One region of the Acidovorax sp. SDU_ACID1 genome, then DNA from elsewhere that is predicted to be linked to it. Evidence: riboswitches for the same ligand, from Rfam matches in the RefSeq annotation. Region 1 holds a riboswitch; the other holds the start of a gene.
What was found. A riboswitch is a leader RNA that binds a small molecule or an ion and turns the genes downstream of it on or off. The one in region 1 is predicted to bind cobalamin.
Positions count from the first base shown of each region.

Region 2: linked by a shared signal. The riboswitch ahead of AAG689_RS10345 (TonB-dependent receptor) and the one ahead of AAG689_RS14270 (TonB-dependent receptor domain-containing protein) in region 1 are both predicted to bind cobalamin.

Region 1 covers NZ_CP152342.1:2,889,921-2,895,369, forward strand. Annotated here, with positions in the region: gene AAG689_RS14265 (cobyrinate a,c-diamide synthase) at 1-109, opposite strand, end outside; gene AAG689_RS14270 (TonB-dependent receptor domain-containing protein) at 116-2,005, opposite strand; cobalamin riboswitch at 2,087-2,331, opposite strand; gene AAG689_RS14275 (hypothetical protein) at 2,367-2,588, shown strand; gene AAG689_RS14280 (cell division protein ZapA) at 2,585-2,926, shown strand; gene AAG689_RS14285 (EAL domain-containing protein) at 3,183-5,449, opposite strand, start outside.
Region 2 covers NZ_CP152342.1:2,113,958-2,119,406, reverse strand. Annotated here, with positions in the region: gene AAG689_RS10360 (glutaredoxin domain-containing protein) at 1-759, shown strand, start outside; gene AAG689_RS10355 (Bug family tripartite tricarboxylate transporter substrate binding protein) at 791-1,762, shown strand; gene trxB (thioredoxin-disulfide reductase) at 1,769-2,704, shown strand; cobalamin riboswitch at 2,914-3,178, shown strand; gene AAG689_RS10345 (TonB-dependent receptor) at 3,529-5,449, shown strand, end outside.

The sequences.
Region 1 (5,449 bases):
GCACGCGCCGGCCCTGGCGTGCATGCAGGCGCGCCAGGGCGGCGGTGACGGTGGTCTTGCCCTGGCCCGAGGCGGGCGCGGCGATGACCAGTGCGGGGCAGCGGGCCATGTCAGGTCAGCGCGGGGCCCACTTCAGGCCGACGTACACGGAGCGCCCCGGCGTCACATAGGTGCGCGCCAGCTGGTAATCCTTGTCGCCCAGGTTGTCCACGCGGGCGAGCAGCGTGAAGTCGCGCGCCACCTGGGTGCTGGCATAGAGGTTGACAAGCGTGTAGCCGCCCAGCACCTGCGTGTTGGTCGCGTTCTCGAAACGCTGGCCCGAGGCCTGCACCTCGGCGCCCAGCGTCCAGCCGGCCAGCTGCGTATCGGCGCCGAAGGTGGCATGGCGCTTGGCGCGGCGCTGCAGCTGCTTGCCGGTGGTGAGGTCCTTGGGGTTCTGCAGGTCGATGGAGCCGCGCAGCGTCACGCCGCCGATGCGGTGGCCCGCGGAGAGAGTGACGCCCTTGTATTCAGCGCGGCCCACGCTGTTGTAGCAGCCGAATGCCTGGTTGCAGGCCGTGTAGCCGCTGTCGAAGACGATCAGGTCGCTCACGCGGTTGCGGTAAGCCACCACGCCCGCATAGCTGGCGCCGCTCGCGTAGCGCAGGCCCAGTTCGACGTTGCGGCCTGTCTCGGGCTTCAGGCTGGGATCGCCGTAGATGCTGAAGCGCTGGTACAGCGTGGGGGCGCGGAAGGCCGTTCCAGCCGATGCCGTGGCACGCAGCGTGGGCGTGATCGCGTAGCCATAGGCCACGCTGCCCGTGTTCTTGCTGCCGAACTCGCTGTCGGAGTCATGGCGCACGTTGAGCTGCAGGGTGTGGCCGCCCGCGTTGAAGCCGTAGCCCAGGGCCAGCGCGTCCTGCGAGCGGTCGCGGTCGATGGGGGCATTGGCCAACTCGTCCTCGCGGCGCTCCAGCGCGGCGGTGAACAGGTGCGCGCCCAGGCGGTATTCGTTCTGCCACAGGTAGCCGCGCAGGTGCGTGCGGGTGAGGTAGTAGGCAGGCGTGGTTTCGTACCGGCTGACCGAGTCCGTGACCGACACGCGCGAGCTGAACGCATCCGTCCACTTGGCCGACCAGGTGAGGCCCGCCGTGTGCATGCGGTTGTCGTTCTGGTCGTTCTCGGGGTTGGCCGGGGTGTATTTGGAGCCGTCGTAGCCCGACTTCATCTCGTTGGCCAGCAGCGTGGCGTCGAGCCGATGGGCGGTATTGATCTGGAAACCCAGGCGCGCATTGCCCGCCGTGGCGCGGTAGCCGTCCTTGTCGGGGTTGTGGCCCGCGTTGTCGCGGATGTCGTAGCCGTCGCTGCGCTCGTGGCTGATGCCCAGCGCGTAGTCGAAGGCGCCCGCCGCGCCGCTCACGCCCGCTTCGATCTTGCGCAGGTTGTGCGAGCCCAGGCCCACGCCCACGTAGGGCGCCGCCGGGCCCTCGCCCTTCTTAGTGAAGAGCTGGATCACGCCGCCCATGGCGTCCGAGCCGTAGACAGCAGCGGCCGGGCCGCGCAGCACCTCGATGCGGTCGATCTGCGACAGCGGGATCTGCTCCCACACGGCGCCGCCGGTGGACTGCGAGTCCACGCGCACGCCGTCGATGTACACGGCGGTGAAGCGCCCCTCGGCGCCGCGCATGAACACATTGGACGAATTGCCTACGCCGCCGTTGCGCGTGATCTCCACGCCCGGCAGGCGCGCCAGCAGGTCCACCAGGCCGGTGGCGCCCGCGGTGTCGATGGTCTCGCGGTCCACGATGGAAACGTCCGCCACGATGTCGGTCAGCGGCTGCTCGGTGCGGGTGGCGGTGATCACGACTTCATTCAGGGAAGGGGCGCGCAGATTCTGCGCCACCAGCACGCCACCCTCCTGGGCCTGCGCCGCACAGGTCACCATGGCCGCCAGGGCCAAGGCCGAATAGCGCAGGTGCGCACGCGCGGGCGCTGCGGCGCACTCGCGGAAAGACCGATTCATCATAGGAAAAATTACTGCTAGGTAACCCGTGCCAGCTTCCCCGCCAGCGTTGGGTGATACAGCCGCGTGCGCCTTTTTGCAGGCGCACACGGCCACCATGTTGGCCGGTATCCGGGCTGGCGGAACAGCTTCCATGGCCTTCCCAGGGGCTTGTTCAAGGCACCCAGTGGCGTGTGTATGAAAGTGGAGCCGGCGTGCGACTCATCCGCTGACCGTTGCGGGGGCAGCGCAGGCACAGGACACGCTCCATGGCGGAGGCGCCTTCCCTGCTTCCCGTTGAACTGCGGCATGCGAACCACGCCGCGAGCACCAACGCGTGTAATTTTACGTTGCCCGGCGACGCCGTCCCTACAATCGGCGGCGTATGGCCCACCCCTCCTCCCTCGATCAGATCGCCGAGCGCGTCGAGCGCTTGCTGCTGCGCCATGCGGAGCTGCAGCGCACCAACACGCTGCTGGCGCAGCAGGTCATGGCGCTCACGCAGGAGCGCGACTCCCTCCAATCCCGCCTGCAGGCCGCCCGCGCGCGCGTGGACGCACTGCTTGACCGCCTGCCCCCTGCTTCCGAGACGAAGGACGCGCCATGAAGCAAATCGAGGTCCAGATCCTGCAGCAAAGCTATGTGCTGGCCTGCCCCGAAGGGCAGGAGGCCCGCCTGCTGGACGCCGTGGAGCGCGTGGACACGGCCATGACCCGTATCCGCGACGCGGGCAAGGTACGCGCGCGCGAGCGCATCGCGGTGCTGGCTGCCCTCAACCTGGCATTCGAGCTGGCCGACCGGGAAGCCCTGTCCGCCGCGGCGCAGTCCGTTGCGCGGGCCAGCGCCGCGCCAACCGGCACGGATGAAGCCGCCGGCGACGAACGCGTGCAGCAGTTGCTGCTGCGCCTGGACGAAGCCCTGGGTGACGACGGGCGACTCTTGTAAGCATTCCCTGAAGAGGTCCCCAACCCGGACTCGCGGCCTTACAATGGAACCGTCTGCAGTGCTGCCGGACTTTATATTTCCTTGAACCAATGCTCATTGAGCACGGGCTTGGTACATTGCCTGGTGAGCGTGATCATCTCGCGTCAGATGAACCCAACGCCTGGCTGCCCTCGCCCACCTGAACCCCCGGTTCAGGATGCCGGTCCGGTGGCATTTGCAGACACCCTCTTCCTGTGCCCATGACGCAGGGCACGCATCAGACCTCACCCCCCGCCAGCAAGCCAGAAGCGCCCCACTGCCGCGCCAGCAGAGCGCGAAAGTCGGCCATCGGCAAGGCGGGCGCGCACAGGAATCCCTGGTAGCAGTCGCAGTCCATCTCACGCAACGCGAGCCGCTGCTGCTCGGTTTCCACGCCCTCCGCGAGAACTTCGATGCGCAGCGCGCGGCCCATGCTGGCGATGGCGCGCACGATCGCCCGGTCACCCTCGTCGCCGGGCAGGCCGCTCACGAACGACTTGTCGATCTTGAGCTTGTGGATGTCCAGCTTCTTGAGATAGGCCAGGCTGGAATAGCCGGTTCCGAAGTCGTCAATGGACAGACGCACGCCCAATTGCGACAAGGCATGGAGCAGTTGCTCCATCTCCAGCGCATCCTGCAGCAGGATGGTTTCCGTCAGTTCCAGCTCCAGTTGGTCCGGCGGAAGGCCGCATTCGTCCAGCAGGCCGGTCACGCGCTCCACGAAGCCGGGCTGGCGGAACTCCAGTGCCGAGACATTGACCGACACCGGCAGCGGCACGCCGCATCGCCGCCAGCGGGCCGCTTCCCGGATGGCCTGTTCCATGACCCATGCCCCCAGCGTGACGATGTAGCCGGACTCCTCTGCCAGCGGAATGAACACGCTGGGCGATACCGCGCCCAATTCAGGGTCGGTCCACCGGACCAGCGCCTCAGCGCCCACGATGCGTCCGTCCGCCATGCCCACCTGGGGCTGGTAGTGCACGGCCATGTGCCCCTGCCCGAGGGCCTGCCGCATCGCGTGCTCCATCTTCATGCGCGACAGCAGATGGGCATTCATCTGCGGCTGGTAGAAGCCGTAGCTGCCGCGTCCGCGCTCCTTGACGCGGTACATGGCCGTGTCCGCCTGCTTGATGAGGTCGTCCAGCGTCATGCCGTCGCGGGGATACAAGGCCATGCCGATGCTGCACTGGATCGAGAACCCCAGCTCATCGAGCATGAACGGGCTCGCCATCTCGTCCAGCACACGCCGCGCTACGGCCTCTGCCACCACCGCATCGGCATCGTGCAGGTAGATGACGAATTCATCGCCTCCCAGGCGGCAGAGCATGTCTGACTGGCGCAGGCAGTCCTGCAGCCGCCTCGCCACGAGCTGCAGCACCCGGTCTCCGAACGGGTGCCCCATGGAGTCATTGATGATCTTGAAGCGGTCGAGGTCCAGGAAAAGGATCGCAAAGCCGCCGCCGCGCGTGCTCACGCCGTCGATGGCCGCCATGACCCGCTGCCCCAGCAGCAGCCGGTTCGGCAAGCCCGTCAGCACGTCGCGGTAGGCCAGCTCTTCGATGCGCCGCTGGGCTGCATGCTGCGAAGTGAGGTCGCGCATGAAGCCGATGCTCTGCGTGATGGCGCCCGCATCGTCGCGCAGCGCCACCCAGGACAGTTGCACGGCGCAGCGGCTGCCGTCCTGCCGGGCAAGGGCCAGTTCGCCTTCCCAGAACCCCCTGCGCGCCCACCCGTCCGCCACCCGGCCCATGAACGCATCGGCCTCGTCGTTCGGACACAGCAGGCTCTGGGCCGGGCGGCCTACCAGCGCCTGCGCGTCGGCTCCCAGCAGCCGCTCGCAGCCGGGATTGATGCGTGCGACGGCATGCTGCTCGTCCGCGATGAAGATGGCATCCAGGCTGGATTCGAACACCCGCGCCGCCAGGCGCAGGCCCGCCTGCACCTCCGCCTGCCGGGAAATGTCGCGGAAGGAGAACACGCGCCCGGCGGGCCGGCCTTTGATGAGCTGCGGCACGGAGCAGCGCTCGATCGTGGCGCCGTTGCGCAGATGCAGGACGTCCGTCGTTTCGAGCAGCGGCTCCAGCGCAATGGAAGCCAGGCGCGCCCGGTAGGCATCGCGGTCCAGCACCTGCGCTTCCATGTGCTCCCGGATGGCCGCATCGTCGCGCTGCACCAGCAGTTCGCGCGGTATGTGCCAGATCTGGGCCAGGCGCTGGTTGAAGGCACGCACCTCGCCGTGGAGGTTGCAGGTCAGCACACCGTCGGCCGCGGAATCGAGCGTCGCACGCAGCTCGGACAACAAGGTTTCCAGCTCGCGTTCGGAAGCCTCCTGCTCGGAGCGGTCGTACATCGTCAGCAGCAGCAAGCCTTCGTGGCCCACAAGGGCGAGCACGCGGCGCTCCACCGGCACCAGATGGCCGCTCCCCGCATGCCGGACGCTGGTGCGGGAGTGGATGCCCCGCACGATGTCTTGCGCAGACTGGCTCCAGAAGATGTGGTCCTCGG
Region 2 (5,449 bases), 780 kb from region 1:
TCTTCATCGTCAACCAGGATCAAGGTCTTCTGGCAGCCGGGCTGCTCATCGTGCTTGCGCACGAAGGAGTTCCTCACCAAGCATGGCATCGATTTCGAGTCGATCGATGTGCATGGCAACCCCCAGGGAATGGCGCAATTGCGAGCGCTCGGCGCGCGCAGCGTGCCGGTCGTATCGCTGGGAGAGAAGTACACGCTGTGCCAGTCGTTCGATGACGTAGTGAAGTTCCTGGGCTTGAATGTCCAACTCGCGGAGCGCCTTCCACCTGAGGTGCTGGTACAGAAGCTGCTCACCGTTTTGGCCGCTGCCGCGCGCTACACGCTCCAGTTTCCCGAGGACAAGTTCCGTTTGTTTTTCCGCGAGCGCAAGCGTTCGGCGGCAGACACTGCGTTCCACGTCTTCCGCGTTGCCGAGATGGGGCTGGAGGCTGGCGAGCAGAAAGAACTCGAGTTCGACGGCTTCAATGACCTCCCTCCTGCAGACTGGACCGCGCAGCAGATCGCTGATTTCGGCCTCGGCGTGCGCGACCGCTTTGCTGCGTGGTGGGAAAGCTGCGCCGACAAGACGATGCAGTTCACCGTGCCGACCTATTACGGCCGGCACACCATGCACAACGTCATGGACCGCACTACCTACCACGCAGCGCAGCACACGCGCCAGCTCATTCTCATGCTGGAGGACTATGGCGTTACAGCTGCCGGACCGCTGACCCCCGAAGACCTCCAAGGGCTGCCACTGCCCGAGAAGGTATGGGGCTGACCTTCTTCGAACTATAAATACTGGAGACACGATGAAGTTCCATTCGATTCGCAACCTGGGCGCCATTGCCTGCCTCGCGCTCGCCACCGTCGCCGCAGCAGACCCTTCCTATCCCAACCGGCCTATCCGCGTAGTCATGCCGTTTGCTCCGGGAGGCGGAGGCGATCTGGTCATCCGGTCGCTGACGGACAAGCTCGGCCAGCGGCTGGGGCAACCAGTCGTCGTCGACAACAAACCAGGCGCATCGGGCTTCATCGGCGCTGCCATCGTTGCCAAGTCGCCGGCGGATGGGTACACGCTGCTCATGGGCTTCGATGGATCCTTGGTGACTGCCACTCACCTGATCAAGCCGCAGTTCGATCCGCTGAACGATTTCGTTGCCGTCACCAAGCTTGCCGACGCTCCCCTGGTTTTGCTTGCCCACTCGTCGGTCAAGGAAAACACCCTCGCTGAATTGGTGACGGCAACGAAGAACATGCCTGGGGGCATGGCCTATGGTTCTGCCGGGCGCGGCACGACCCATCACTTGGTCGGGGAACTCCTGGCCCTCAAAACAGGGGTGAAACTGACCCATGTGGCCTACAAGGGCGGTGGCCAGGCGGTGGCGGACGCCGCGGCCGGACAGGTCCCCCTGCTGGTGACGGTCATTCCCACCGCAGCGGCATTCATGAAGGAAGGGCGGCTGAAGCCCATCGGCATCACGAGCCGCGAGCGGTCTCCCACCCTGCCTGATGTCCCGACTCTGATGGAGCAAGGCGTGCGCGATTTCGACGTCATGTCTTGGTACGGCATCTTTGCTCCGGCCAAAACTCCGGCCGGCATCGTCGATCGGCTGCAAAAGGAACTCGCAGCAGTTCTTGCCGACCCGGAAGTACGTGCGGTCTACGCCCGCGCAGGATTCCAGCCGGTGGGCAACACCCCTGCTGAGTTTGATCGACAGTACAAGGCAGACTACAAGCGGTGGGCGCAGGTGGTCAAGGAAGCCAACATCCAGGTGGACTGAGCGGAAATGACACATGCGAAATTGATCATCTTGGGATCCGGCCCGGCAGGCTACAGCGCGGCCGTCTACGCGGCGAGGGCGAATCTTCAGCCCTTGCTCATCACAGGACAGGCCGAGGGTGGCCAACTGATGACGACCACAGACGTTGACAACTGGCCTGCGGATGCTCATGGCGTGCAAGGGCCCGAGTTGATGAAGCGATTCATGGAGCACGCACAACGGTTCAAGACGCAGATCGTGATCGACTACATCGACAAGGTCGACTTGCAAAAGCGGCCCTTTGCGTTGACCAGCGCCAGCAGGTCTTACACGTGCGACGCGCTCATCGTGGCAACGGGTGCTTCAGCGAAGTACCTGGGGTTGCCGTCCGAGCAGCAATACATGGGACGCGGGGTTTCGGGCTGCGCAACTTGTGATGGATTCTTCTATCAGGGCCAGGACGTCTGCGTCGTCGGTGGCGGGAACTCAGCGGTCGAGGAAGCGCTGTATATGTCCAACATCGCGAAGTCGGTCACCCTGATCCATCGCCGCGACAAGTTCAGGGCTGAGCCTATCCTCGTGGACAAGGTTTATGAGAAGGTGGCGGAAGGAAAGATCACCCTCAGATTGCACAGCGCTGTCGACGAGGTCCTCGGTGACGACTCCGGGGTGACCGGCGTACGCATCAGGAATGTATTGACTGGCGAGTCTGAGGATTTGGCGCTACAAGGCTGCTTTATCGCGATCGGTCACCACCCGAACACCGAGATCTTCAGGGGCCAACTGGAGATGAAAGACGGCTACATCGTCACCCGTTCCGGCAACCAGGGAATGGCAACCATAACAAGCCTGCCAGGCGTATTCGCAGCCGGCGATGTTCAGGACCATGTGTACCGGCAAGCAATCACCAGTGCTGGCACGGGGTGCATGGCTGCGCTGGATGCTTTGAGTTTTCTGGAGTGATGGCCGTCCGTGTTGCGAAGGCTGGTTTGCTTCCTGTGCGACAAGGCCCAGCCCTGAGGAATAGCGCTCCCTGCACGTGTGCTCCACCAATTTGTCGCAGTTGGCCTTCCTACAAACCAGATCAGGTTTTTCCGAGATAATCGCGGCCAAGCATTCTTCCGAAGCCTGCCGGTTTTGGACGGGACGCTTGGATTCGAAGGTGCCTGTAATAGGGCTGCGATGTCAAAAGCATCCAGTTCCCCAGGTTAAACGGGAAGCAGGTGAGCGGCCTTCATTGGCTCGCGATTCCTGCGCTGCCCCCGCAACGGTCAGCGAAATCTCCGGTTCTCATGCCACCGGCTCAATGAGCCAACGGCGGTCACTGCGCTCCTTACGGCGTGGGAAGGCGACGAACCGAGTCTGCGCATTTGTCAGTAGCACGACTGCGCAGGCGTTTCGCAAGCCCGGATACCGGCCTTTGTTATCGCTTCGGACGCCGCGGGAGGGCGCAGTCCGGGCTGGCCGGCAAGGGGCTGCGCATGACTCGTGGTGTACGCGGGGACGTGGTGACATGCTGGGCCTACCCGTGGAATGTGCGGAATGCGGCGTGTTTTGACAACACGGCCAGTGGCTTCGCGGGTGTGCGAAGCGTGGCTCAGGAACATCGCATGCCTTCCTTCGATATTCAGCGGGCTGTACGCCGCCACGCTTTCGGGTCTCTCCTTCCATTCCATCTGCAGCGTGGTGCTGTGCTGTGCGCTGTGGCCTGGGCGGTCACCTCGGCCATGGCGCAGGAGCAGCGTTCTCATGCTGATTCCATAGGCCAGCCCAAAGCACTGGAAGAGGTGTTCGTCACCGCTACGGCGCGTCCCGAGGATCGCTCCCGTATCGCGGCCACGACCCAGACGATCGGCCGGGAAGACATCGAACGCTCGTCCGCCAGGTCGATCACCGATCTGCTGGCCGAGCACGCCGTCGGGTTCCTGAGCGAATGGACTGCGGCGCAGACTTCGCTGAACCTGCGCGGCGCTGCGACGGACGGGCAGGGGCGCGACTACCGTGGCCAGGTGCTGGTGCTGCTCAATGGCCGCCGCGCGGGTACGGCCAACCTCTCCAAGCTGAGCCTGTCCGACGTGCAGCGCATCGAGATCGTGCGCGGGCCCGCTTCGGTGGTGTACGGCAGCCAGAACATGGGGGGTGTCATCAACATCATCCTGCGCAACGGCGCAGACGGCGGGCGCAACCGCGCGCAGGTGGTGGCCAGTGGGTGGGGTGGCTGGCGCACCGACGCGCAGATCGGCGGCGCGACCGACAAGTGGGACTGGTACGTGGGTGCCAGTGCCGGCGGGCGTGACGACTACCACTCCGGCAGCGGCGGCTCCGAGATGAAGAACACGAGCTGGAAGCGCCGGGGGGCGACGGGCGCGCTGGGCTGGCAGATCGCTGATCTGCACCGCGTGGAACTGCAGGCTCGCACAGATGGCATCTACAACGCGGGATTTCGCGGATCGGGGGGGAATATCCACAGCCGCGACAACCGCTATAACCAGTCTGCCGACCTGAAGTACGAGGGCGCGCTGCCGGGTGAGCGCGTGAGCTGGCTGGCGCACCTCTACACCTTCCGCGACGTGGATGAATTCAACTGGGCCTCCCCAGTCATCAGGTCGGGCGTCAATGCCGTACCAGGCACGTCGCGCGACTACAACCACCGCGCCCTGGACGCCACGGGGCTGCGGCTGCAGCCGCGTTTGCGGCTCACGGATACGAACGACCTGCTGTTCGGCTTCGACTACGAGAAGAACCGCCTGCGCTCGGACCGTGAGCGCGATCCCATGCCTGGCGGCCCCACGGGGCAAGTCGCGCCCTACGACAACAATCAGACCGAGCACACCAAGGCGCTGTATTTCGAAGATGCGCAAAGTTTCTTCGACAAACGCCTGACGCTGCGTGCGGGCGCACGCAAAACATGGGGCGAAACACGCTTCGACCAGACGCCGAATGTGCCCATGGCCGTGACGACGGCGCGGGACTACGACAAGCTCACCTGGTCGACAGGCGCGACGTGGAAGGCGACCGGTGCATGGAGCTTGCGCGCGGGTGCATCCACGGGCTTCCGCGCGCCGACGGCCAGCGAGCTGTCCGCGGATTTCACGGCGGTGGGCGGCGGCCGCATCTTCGGCAACCCCAACCTCAAGCCTGAATCGAGCCGCCAGTTCGAGATCGGCACCACGTACCGGCAAAGCGCATGGAGGTTCGATGCGGCGCTGTTCCAGAACACGATTTCCGACCGCATCATCACCGTGTCGCGCGGCCCGACCACCAATACGTCGGATTACGCGAACAATGCCGCGGACATCGTCGCGCGCGGTCTCGAAATCAGCGCCAACGCCGATGTGGGCAAGCTGCTCGGCCTGCCGCTGGGCGGGCACGCCCTGACGGCTTTCGGCAACGGCTACTACCACTTCCAGATGAAGGACAAGGGTGCAGCGGCGACGGCCAACACCGACCGCGTGCAGCGCATGTACAAGTACGAAGCCTCCGCCGGCATGCGCTATGCGCGCGGCATGGACCGCAATGCCGGCGACTGGAGCATGCAGCTCACCGCGCTGCTGCGCGGCCCGATGTGGTACGACACGGAAGAGAACCTGCTCGTTCCCCTGGGTGAGCCGAGCAGCACCTGGATCCACCGCAAGGGCGCCTTCACGGTGTGGAACATGCGTGCGGATTACCGCCTGAGCCGCAGCGTGAAGCTGTTCGGCGGCGTGA